One region of the Mesorhizobium sp. M0195 genome, then DNA from elsewhere that is predicted to be linked to it. Evidence: riboswitches for the same ligand, from Rfam matches in the RefSeq annotation. Region 1 holds a riboswitch; the other holds the start of a gene.

Region 1 (5,715 bases):
GGGTTTGCCCAGCGGCCGGGCGCCAAGGCCGACAGCCGCGTCAGTGCGCCGGAGGTGGCGGCGAGCTTGGTAACCGCGATGCCGGCAAGTACGGCGCCGAACCAGGGCAGCAGCGGAACGTAGTCATTGGAGCGCGGGTTGGTCGCCGACAGGCCGACCCACCACAAAGCCGGATGATCGAAAAGCTCGGATCGCAAGTAGAAAGGCGCGGCGATAACGAGGGCCGCCACGGCAAGCGTCAGCAGCGCCGGCAGCCGCAGGAACGCCAGGCCGAGCAAGCTGGCGAGCGCGATCTCGTGCAATATGCCGAAGAAGATGAAGCCGTCGGGCGTGGCGATGCGGGTGACCAGCGATATTGCGAGCGCTGCCCCGGCAACCATGGCGAAGCGCTTCCAGAAGCCGGTCCAGCGGATTTTTTTGCCATGGGCGAGATAGAGGCTGATGCCGACCAGGAACAGGAAGCTCGAGGCGATGCAGCGCGCGTAGATTTTCCACCAGCCGAAGGCGGTGAGGCCGGGATCGGTGTAGCCGAAGAATTCGAGGTCCCAGGTGAAATGATAGCTCGCCATGGCAAGCAATGCGATGCCGCGTGCAATGTCGATAGCGGCGATGCGCTTCGACTTCGGTTGATCCTGAACGGCTGCGCTCGGCGTGTCGATGCTCATTGGTCTCGCTGTCTTGGTTCAGCCCCGGCAAGACGACTATCACGGTTGCCACCGTCAAAAGAAGCAGGGCCTTGCTTTGCGTTGGTGACGGCGGCATCAGGGCTGCTTTAGGCCAGAGCCGGAAAGCCTTTGGCCGGCTTCGCTTTTTGCCGTGAAGGCGTCGGTTTCCTGTTACGCGGCCAGGAATCGCCGCGGCAGATTTGTGCTCCAACCCTGCTTCGGGCGATTCGGCTTCGGGGAACACAATGGCTACCCATGTGCGCCATCCGATCTGGCTTGCGGCCTTGCGGCCGGCGGATGCCCGCACCTTCGCCTCGCTCTATGCGGTCGAATCCTTCGCGCGCGCCACCGTGTCCAGCGTCATCCCGATCCAGGCCTATGAGATACTGCACAACGAGCAGATTGTTTCGATCCTCTACACGATCGTGGCGATGCTCGGCCTGTCGGCGACGCTGTTCATGCCGATGCTGATCGCCCGCTTTGCCCGGCGCTGGGTCTATACCGCCGGCGCCTGCCTGCTGGCCGCCGGCTCGCTGTTCTTCGTCACCCATACGCTGGCTGGCCAGGTGGTCGGCATGCTCTGCCGCATCGTCGGCGCCGGCGCGCTGGCGATCACGCTCAACCTTTACATCATGGACCATATCCGCAAGACCGATTTCATGCAGGCCGAGTCGCTGCGCATGGCGTGGTCGATGCTTGCCTGGACCACCGGGCCGACCCTCGGAATTTACCTCTACACGCGTTTCGGCATCTATGCCGCGCATGGCGCGGTGGCCGTCTTCGCCATGGCTTTACTGGCGCTGTTCTGGACTTACCGGCTTGGCGATAACCCGTCGATCCGCCCCGGCAAGACGCGGCCGGTCAATCCGCTGGCCAATATCGGCCGCTTCGTCGCGCAGCCAAGGCTGAGGCTGGCCTGGCTGATCGCTTTCGGCCGCTCCTGCTTCTGGACGACGTTCTTCGTCTATGGGCCGCTGTTCATGGTGATCACCGGCGAGGGCAAGCTCGCCGGCGGCCTCTTGGTTTCGGCCGGCAATGCGCTTTTGTTCATGGCCATCTTCTGGGGCAGGGCAGGAAAGCGTTTCGGCGGCCGGCGCACCATGACGTTCGCCTATTTCGCGATGTCGGCAACGCTGCTGGCGGCCGGCGCCGTCGGCGAGGCCGCACCGCTCATCACCGGCGCCTTGCTGCTTTGCGGTGCCTTCTTCACCATCGCGCTCGATGCGCTGGGCTCGACCGCCTTCATGCGCTCGGTGCGCTCGTATGAGCGGGCACAGATGGCGGCGGTCTACCGCACCTATCTCGACTTTTCCGAGCTGACGCCGCCGCTGGTCTATTCCGTGGTGCTGGCGTTCTTCGGCCTGGGCGCGGTTTTCGCGACACTCGGCCTGCTGGCGGCGATCTGCGGCTTCGTCACCTGGCGCTATCTGCCCAAATCGCTTTGATGTTCGAGCGCCGCATGGCGCTCGAACACCCAATTGTGGAAGCGGTGCAGTGCCGCATCGAACGCAGGCCGTTCTGTTTGACCGCGCAGATCGCGACGTCTGCGGCGCCAGTTCTCCGGTTTGGCGAGGCGGCGCATTCGCCACACGATCCGGCGGAATTTGGTTTGCCGGGCGCGGCGATTCTGCCTATAGTCGCTGATGTCGTCGGTTCCGTTTGGAACCAAGAGGGAATGCGGTGCGGGCGAAATTGTTTGCCCAATGCCGTGGCTGCCCCCGCAACTGTGTGCGGTAGTCCTCTCCATATGCCACTGAAGGTTCGCCTTCGGGAAGGTGGGGAAGGGCGCTGATCCGCGAGCCAGGAGACCTGCCGGCGACAGGAAACTGACTTCTATGCCCTCGGGTGGAGGGCGAAAGGACAAGACATGAATACCGCTTCCGTTTCGCTCGGCGCTTCCGCCTCCTCGCAGTCGCGTCTCCTGCAGCTGGCGCTTGCTGCATTCCTCGGCATTTTCGTCATGGGCTTTGTCGGCTTCTCGCATATCGATGCGGTCCACAATGCCGCGCACGACTATCGCCACTCGATGGGCTTTCCCTGCCACTGACAAGGGGCTGACATCATGACACTGTTTCGCAACGTCGTCTTCATCGCGGCGATCGCAGGGCTTGTGGCCGGCGTCGTTCTCGCCTGCATGCAGGCCTACGCCACCGTGCCGCTCATCCTGAAAGCGGAAGTCTACGAACAGGCCGGCGGCGGCCATGACCATGCCGCGGCACCTGCGGCACCGGCCGAAAACGCCGCCGGCACGATGGCTATGAGCAGCGCCGCGCCGGCACCGGCTGAAGCAATGGCTCCGGCTGAAGACGAAGGCTGGGCGCCGGCCGACGGCTTCGAGCGCTTTGGTTTCAGCGTCGTTGCCAATATCGTCACCGGCATTGGCTTCGCACTGGTCCTGGTCGCGGTTTCGGAATTCGCCGGCGGCATCGGCAATTGGCGCCAGGGCCTGTTCTGGGGCCTGGCCGGCTTTGCCGTGTTCACGCTGGCGCCCGGCCTCGGCCTGGCGCCGGAACTGCCGGCGATGCCGGCGGCCGACCTTGTCCAACGCCAGATCTGGTGGTGGGCAACAGTGGTGGCGACAGCGGCCGGTCTCGGCCTTATCGCCTTCCGCAGATCGCTGCCGCTGGCGATCCTTGCCGTGGCGTTGATCGTTGCGCCGCATATTGTCGGCGCGCCGCAGCCCGACAGTTTCGAGACGGCGATCCCGGAAGGCCTGCATCATCAGTTCGTGGTGGCGGTGACGCTGACCAATCTGGTGTTCTGGCTGGTGCTCGGTATGGTCGTCGGGCTGGTGCGCGGACGCTTCACCGGCGCGGCAACCAGCCTGCGCGACAGCTTTGCCTGACCGCGCTGCCGGGGCGCTGACCCTGGTCATCGGCGGTGCGCGCTCCGGCAAGAGCGCGCATGCCGAGAGGCTGGTGAGCGCCTGTCCGGCGCCGTGGAGCTATATCGCCACAGCGCAAGCCTATGACGAGGAGATGCGTCAGCGCATCGCGCTGCACCGCTCGCGGCGAGGCGATGGCTGGACGACCATCGAGGCGCCGCTCGACCTTGCCGGCGCGATCGAGGCACTGCCCGACGGCCAGCCGGTGCTGATCGACTGCCTGACGCTGTGGCTGACCAACCATATGCTGGCCGACCATGATGTCGAGGCCGAATGCCAAAGGCTGGCCGATGTGCTGTCGCGGCCGCGTGGCCCGTGGTTCGTGGTGTCCAACGAGGTCGGCCAGGGCATCGTGCCGGACAATGCGCTGGCAAGACGGTTTCGCGATGCCGCCGGCCGGCTGAACCAGGACGTCGCGGCGGTCGCCGGCACCGTGCTTTTGATGGTGGCGGGGCTGCCGCTCAAGGTGAAATGACATGGCTGATACTATCGATCCCAAGACCATTGAACAGGGGGACGAGGAACGCCACCGCGCCAAGATGGCCAAGCGCAAGGCGGTGCAGGACGCCGAGGTTGCAGCCAAGACGGTCGAGAAGGGGCTGTTGATCGTCAACACCGGGCCGGGCAAGGGCAAGACCACGGCCGCCTTCGGTCTGGCGCTCAGGATGCTCGGCTACGGCAAGCGTGTCGGCGTCGTCCAGTTCATCAAGGGCAAATGGCACACCGGCGAGAAGGACGCCTTTGCCGCCTTCGGCGACCGTGTCCTCTGGCACGCCATGGGCGAGGGCTTTACGTGGGAGACGCAGGACCTGAAACGCGACATCGCGGCGGCCGAGGCCGCCTGGGCGAAGGCGCTCGAGCTGATGGCCGAGCCGTCGATCAGCCTGGTGGTGCTCGACGAGTTGAACATCGCGCTGCGTTACGACTATCTCGACCTCGAAAAGGTGGTCGCGGCGCTGAAGTCACGCCGCGAAGGCCTGCATATCGTCGTCACCGGCCGCAACGCCAAGCCGGCACTGGTCGAGGCGGCCGACCTGGTCACCGAGATGGCCGTGACCAAGCACCACTTCTCCGCCGGCGTGAAGGCGCAGCAGGGGATTGAGTTCTGAGGGGTGTTGCTGGTTTGTCAAGGTCAGCGCTGCCCCTCATCGCCTGCCGGCGACTTCTCCCCGTGAAGGACGGGGACAAGGAGCTAGCCGCAACGCTGGCGATCTCCCTCTCCCTGTCTTTTCACGGGGAGCTAAGGCTGAGGGGCAGCGCCGACCTGAACCGATTATTTGAGGCGTTGCCCTATTTTGTTCTTGCTTTGTGCCGGCAGCTATGCTATTAATTTCGCTATGGTGCTAATTGGCTCCAACGACCCGCCGCTTGGCGGGTTTTTTGTTTCCGTCGATCTCGAGCGCAGGTCACGCCAAGATAACAACCACTGCGACCACCCCGAACAGCGCAATCAGCAGCAAGTCGGCGACCTGGTAGAGTTTCAGCGCCCGTCGGACGTCGGTGCTCTCGACATCGTCGCGGCGGCCGCCCTCGCCCATCAACGCGTCTTCGACCATCACGCCGTCGTAGGAACGGGGGCCGGCGAGCGCCAGGCCGAGCGCGCCGGCCATCGCTGCCTCCGGCCAGCCGGCATTGGGCGAGCGGTGTTTTTTCGCATCGCGCCGCACGGCGTGCCAGGCGGCTTTGGCGTCGGCGCCCTTGACCAGGAAAGCCGCAAGCACGATCAGCAGCGCCGTCAGCCGCGACGCCGGCAGGTTGATCCAGTCGTCGAAGCGCGCAGCCGCCCAGCCGAAGGCTTCGTGGCGCGGCGTGCGGTGGCCGATCATCGAATCGGCGGTGTTTGCGGCCTTGTAGGCGACGCCGCCGGCGAGCCCGCCAATACCGATCCAGAAGGCCGGCGCGACGACGCCGTCGGAGAAATTCTCGGCAAGACTTTCGATCGCTGCGCGGCAGACAGCGGCCCTGTCGAGCTTTTCCGGATCGCGGCCGACGATCCTGGAGACGGCGATGCGGCCCATGTCCAGTCCGCCGCTGTCGAGTGCGTCGGCCACCGCTTCGACATGCTCGGCAAGGCTCTTCTGCGACAGCAGCGACGTCGCCAGGATTGCGGTGACCAACAAGCCGAAGGGAATGCTCCAAAGCATGGCTTCGATCCAGAAGGCGAGG
Region 2 (5,715 bases), on a different contig from region 1:
TCGGCCCAAGGCCAAGGCAGAATCTGCGCCGCGAGGCCGAACAGGCGGGGTTGCTGTAGCGCGGCGAGCCAAGAACCAGCTGCCCACCCTCCTTAATCCAGCCCAAGCCTTTTCTTCAGTTCCGCATTCTCCTTGCGGAGACGATCGGCAAGCAGGCTCTTTAGCCGCTTGTTTTCTTCCTCGAGCGCGACGAGATCCTTCAGCCCGTCACTGTCCGCCGCAGGCGCCGCCGCCTTCTTCCAAAGATAATATGTCTGTTCCGAGATGCCGGCTTGCTTCACCGCGCTCTTGAGAGTAGCGCCGCCGCCGATCGAGGTCTCGATCTGCGCCAGCTTTTGGGCACGATCCTTCGCGGAGTAGCTCTTTCGGCCTGTTCGCGCTGACGGCGGTGCTTCAGTGGTCGCGGATATCGGCTTGGCGCCGGCGCTCGCCTCAGCTCCTGGCTTCCTCGACCGCCGCGCTCTCGTCTTCGGTTTTGGCGTTCCCGCTTTGTCTGCCGGTTCGCTATGAACTACTGCTGACTCGGTTTCCAGGGGATTGGCCATGAAATGTTCCACTCGCGGTTTGTCCAAAGGTTCAGCATCAGGGGCCACGACAGTAGAGTCAACAAGCTGACGATTTAACGGCTCGACTTCCTTTGCTGTCTCGGCCATCGCCGCGGCGATGTCGAAATTGCCCCAGATGGAACGTGCGGCTTTTTGATAATTGCGCTTTTGTTTGACTTCCACGGTGAATGGTCGCGTCTGCCGCCTCATAGTTCCTTCCTGAATAGAAGAATGAAGTCGCCGCTCGAATTTTTGGCGCTTCCTGCTTAGCGCGGAGCACTATCGTATAGCCGCTCAACGGGCAAGTGATGCCGGTCTTCGATGGCTGACCCATCTGGGGGGATTTGAGCGGCTTCGCGCGTCCTGCGCATGCCTGTAAGGCCGCCAAGTTTTCTGGGTTAGCAGGCGCGCCACTGTGGCAGCTTGGCTTGTACGGCGAGGCCATGGTTGAGTGAGGCGAAACAAATCCAGCCCCGCGGTCGATCCCGAAGCTTCCCACAATGGCGAAGAGAACATCTTCACTCGTTCCTTTTGAGCACAAGACCTTCCGTTCGCTATGGTCGTCTGCACTCATTTCGAACCTTGGCACCCTAGTGGAAGGTGCGGCGGCAGCTTGGCTGATGACGAGCATCGCAGCAGTAATTTTTGATCGCCCCATTCGTGCTGTGTACCAGCCCTGTGTCTTGCGCAAGTGGTCACGAACGGCTGCCGGAGCCTCGAAGACGCCCTAAAAACACATGCTGCGATTTTTGAACACGCTTGACGTGTTAGATTAATTCATCCACAATGCGTGTGTTGAACACGCGAGGTGAGTTATGAACATGAAAGAGCTTAGGGTTCGACTGGGCATGACTCAAAAAGATTTGGCAGAGCAGATGGCAACGACGCAACAGACTGTGGCCCGTTGGGAAACAGGCAAAACGCAGTTGAACGTCGAGCAGATCAAGGACCTTTGTCTCACGTTGAAATGCACGGTCGAGGAGCTGCTGGGCTGGAAGATTGATGTCGAGGAGTGGCGCACGAGCCCGTTTGCAATTGCCGATGCCGAAACGCGATACGGCACGCTCAGAATCAAGACGACTGTTGGCAGCCGCCAATATCCTATCGATGAAAAGGCGCGTGAATCGATTTTACGTCAGTTGAAGGAACTTCATAATCTGCGTAGAAATAACACAAGCAGGCCATGGCTGTATTGTTGGAGCCTTGACAACAAAATACTCTTGATAAATCCGCAATATGTCCGCACCATTGAGCTTATCGGTGACGATGTAGAGGAGATGCCAGAGTATTATCATCCAGAAATCTATCGGGCTTTGGATGACTGGGATAAGGGTGAGGTTTCAGGAAAGCTGAAGAAAGAATGCGATGCCATCATCGCAGAGATGGGTGATCAGGAAGCCGCGCGCATGGCCTCCTATGTTCGCGTCACATATGACGACGGAGAAGATGAGTGGAACTTCTTGGATGAAGAAACCGCTACGACTTTCTTCGGATTGGAAGCTGCGACCTTTGACGTTCCCCAGTGTAGTTTCGCCGAAGTGGAGGAAGAAGGTTACTACCGAGCGCGATATGCCAACCTTGATCGCGTCGCGGTGATGGAGGTTCCAAGCGACCGTTATCACAGATTGACCGCGCCCGAGGAAGCTTAGAACCATCCACGAAGGGCGCATGTTACATCTCGACCTTGCGTGGTGCGTTTTCAGTACGAGATGACGTTAAGCGTAGGTAATGGCAGGTAAGAGTGCTCGACCAGAAGCTCAACTGCCTCCTCAATATCGCTGCCGATGTGCCGCAGGACACGTCCACGGGAGCGTGGATAGGCGTGAAGTTCCTGCACTCCACGGTCCGCTCTCCCATCGCCGGTGTGTGCCCGACGCCATCTTGTGGACGAGCTTGGCCGCCTGCACCCGGTTGTATTCCGGCTTGCGGTCCGCCTGGGCGGTCGGCCGCGATGGCTATCTCCATGTCAATCGGCGCCGAACTTTGACTGCCCGCTGCTTTTGATGAATTTGGCGAGGTCCCGCGCATAATCACTCTTGGTCTTCTCCTTGAGGCCCTGTGTCGCGAACTTGTGGTCCAGCAGGGCAAACAGGTCCAAGTCCCCTTCCGCCTGTGGCGCTGGCTTGCCCTCACCGCCCTCGGCTTCCCAATTGGGGACCGCTTCTGCGCGCTGCACCGTGGCGATTGTCCGCCCAAGACGCATCACAAGATCGAACGCCAAACCGTGCGCGTGCACGACGATTTGCCGCTCAGGCCTCATTTGGACAGGACTTGAGCTGGCCCGGTGGTTTGAGCCGGGTTACCTTGAGCCGGTGGGCTGCGAACAAGCAGTTCGAGACATTGGCCTCGATCACTTCGCAACACGCCGCTGCGCCTGGCCTCGGTGTGCTCCCCCCGAAATCGTTGTGTCATATCACCGAGGGCATCACGGCCAACAGCTTCCACATGGGCAACAGCCTCGCCATTGAGCCGAATACGGTCGCGAGCAGATCACCAACGAAGCGGTCGGAACCTCGGAGCCGAAGTTCGACGCCGAGGTGGTTCGCATGATGCGCTAAGCAGCACCACGGCGCTTGCCGGTATGTTTGCTGCCGGCAGCCGACGAACTCCTATCCTCCTGGACAAGGGCGCCGTGCGTCATTGCTTTGATTTACCGGCCGCTCAAGGCTTCCACAGTTTTCGCTTTCGAGGCGACCTTTGGAACATGCCAACGGAAATTTAACATAACGACATAAACATTTCTTTATGCGGCGTTTGACAAAGAAGCGAACTGCTGTAATTGTCTCCCGCGTCGTGGTTCTCCGTACGGCGCTGCCGCAGCGGAGCTAAGAGGGAAGCCGGTGCGATGCCGGCGCTGCCCCCGCAACTGTTAGCGGCGAGCCAACCCCACTCATGTCACTGAGGCGAATAGCCTTGGGAAGACGGGTAGAGGCTATGACCCCGCGAGCCAGGAGACCTGCCACGGCGAATTACGTCCACGGGCGGGGTGTCTCGGTGGCCGCTGCAGCCTGGCGTTCGTGCCGGCCTGCTAGCGCCTTCCTTGCACCGACGCCCCAACCATCGGGGTCTGGCATGACTGTCTCTCAGCAAATTCCTGTAGCAACGCTCGGCGTGCCCCGCTTCGGTCGTCGGCGAGAACTGAAATTCGCGCTTGAAAGCTACTGGTCCGGAAAATCGTCCGCTGCCGACCTTCTCACGACCGCGAAGGCGCTCCGTGCCGCTAGCTGGGAGGAGCAGCACGATCGCGGCGTGTCGAAAATCCCGTCGAACGACTTCTCGCTCTACGACCATGTGCTCGACACCGCAGCCATGGTCGGCGCCGTTCCATCCCGTTACGGCTGGAATAGCGGCGAGGTTCCACTTGACATCTACTTCGCAATGGGGCGGGGCAACCAGGGTCAGACGGAGGATTGTCGACACGCTGGTCACCAGCAGGCGGCTCATCGGTCTGATGTAACCGCGATGGAAATGACCAAGTGGTTTGACACCAACTATCACTACATTGTGCCGGAACTCAACGATGATCAGACGTTCGCCCTCTCGTCGACGAAACCGGTCGATTACTTCATCGAGGCTAAAGCTCTCGGCGTTCACACACGCCCAGTCATCCTTGGACCGATCACCTTCCTCAAGCTGGCGAAATCGCCTGCCGAAGGATTCGATCCCATCGCGCTCCTGCCGCGGCTGCTGCCCGTCTACGAGCAACTCCTGCAGAGGCTGAAGCTGTCTGGAGCCGACTGGGTGCAGATCGATGAGCCAGCGCTTGTCCTCGATCTGAACCCGAACGAACGAGCTGCGTTCGAATTCGCCTATGGCCAGCTGTCGAAAGCCGCGCCCGAGTTGAAGATCATGCTGGCTACCTATTTCGGGCCGCTGGGAGACAATCTCGAAACCGCGGTTTCTCTGCCCCTGGCCGGGCTGCATATTGATCTCGTGCGCGCTCCCGAGCAGCTGGAAACGGTGGGTCGGCTCGCACCGAAGGATCTGGTGCTCTCGCTTGGCTTGATCGATGGCCGCAACGTCTGGCGTGCGAACCTGCCCGCCATTCTCGACCGCATCAAACCGATCGTCGCCGGCTGGCCCTTGGACCGCGTCGAGATCGCGCCTTCTTGCTCGATGCTGCATGTGCCGATCGACCTCCGCATGGAGACGGAACTCGACGCGGACATCAGGTCGTGGCTCGCCTTCGCGGCCCAGAAGACCGACGAGTTGGTGTTGCTTGCCCGGGCCCTGTCCCAAGGCAGGGATGCGGTGGCAGGCGCGTTGAAAGCGTCTGCCGAGGCTGCCGCCACTCGCGTGACATCCACGAAGATCCATGACCCGCTTGTTGAGGGACGGATCGCCAGCATTGACGACAGCATGAAGCGACGAGAGAGCGCTTTTGCCGAGCGCTCCAGAGTCCAGGCCGGCACGCTCGGGCTGCCGCCGTTCCCGACGACGACCATCGGGTCCTTCCCGCAGACGCCGCAGGTACGCAGGGCGCGGGCCGCTCATGCGAAGGGCCAGCTGAGCTATGTCGACTACGAGACCTTCCTGAAGAAGGAGATCGAGGCTGCAATTCGCTGGCAGGAAGAGATCGGGCTGGACGTGCTGGTGCACGGTGAGTTCGAACGAAACGACATGGTACAGTATTTCGGCGAGCAGCTGTCCGGCTTCGCCTTCACCCAGCATGCCTGGGTGCAGAGCTATGGGTCGCGTTACGTGCGCCCCCCCATCATCTTCGGCGACGTATCGAGGCGCAATCCGATGACGCTGCGCTGGTGGCAATTCGCCCAGTCGCTTACGGAAAACCCTGTGAAGGGAATGCTCACAGGCCCAGTGACCATTCTCAACTGGTCTTTTGTTCGCGACGACGTACCGCGCTCCGAAGCATGCCGCCAGATCGCGCTCGCCATCCGCGACGAAGTGACGGATCTCGAATGGTCCGGCGCAAGGATGATCCAGATCGATGAGGCCGCGTTTCGCGAAGGATTGCCACTGCGCCAGTCTGATTGGAACGACTATCTCGACTGGGCTGTCGAATGCTTCCGGATCGCTTCAACGGGTGTAAAGGACGCGACTCAAATCCATACCCACATGTGCTATTCGGAGTTCAACGAGATCATCGACGCGATCGCTGAAATGGATGCGGATGTCATTTCGATTGAGACGTCGCGCTCGAAAATGGAAC

What was found. A riboswitch is a leader RNA that binds a small molecule or an ion and turns the genes downstream of it on or off. The one in region 1 is predicted to bind cobalamin.
Region 2: linked by a shared signal. The riboswitch ahead of metE (5-methyltetrahydropteroyltriglutamate--homocysteine S-methyltransferase) and the one ahead of NKJ12_RS15720 (CbtB domain-containing protein) in region 1 are both predicted to bind cobalamin.

The regions. Positions count from the first base shown of each region.
Region 1 is NZ_JAMYSV010000006.1:262,394-268,108, forward strand. Features, by position in the region: gene NKJ12_RS15710 (heparan-alpha-glucosaminide N-acetyltransferase) at 1-665, opposite strand, end outside; gene NKJ12_RS15715 (MFS transporter) at 911-2,110, shown strand; cobalamin riboswitch at 2,299-2,496, shown strand; gene NKJ12_RS15720 (CbtB domain-containing protein) at 2,533-2,712, shown strand; gene NKJ12_RS15725 (CbtA family protein) at 2,728-3,510, shown strand; gene cobU (bifunctional adenosylcobinamide kinase/adenosylcobinamide-phosphate guanylyltransferase) at 3,503-4,024, shown strand; gene cobO (cob(I)yrinic acid a,c-diamide adenosyltransferase) at 4,026-4,658, shown strand; gene cbiB (adenosylcobinamide-phosphate synthase CbiB) at 4,956-5,715, opposite strand, start outside.
Region 2 is NZ_JAMYSV010000026.1:6,915-12,629, forward strand. Features, by position in the region: gene NKJ12_RS28330 (adenosine kinase) at 1-59, shown strand, start outside; gene NKJ12_RS28335 (transposase) at 93-755, opposite strand; gene NKJ12_RS28340 (MFS transporter) at 1,046-1,276, shown strand; gene NKJ12_RS28345 (helix-turn-helix transcriptional regulator) at 1,361-2,194, shown strand; gene NKJ12_RS28350 (hypothetical protein) at 2,512-2,766, opposite strand; cobalamin riboswitch at 3,323-3,523, shown strand; gene metE (5-methyltetrahydropteroyltriglutamate--homocysteine S-methyltransferase) at 3,618-5,715, shown strand, end outside.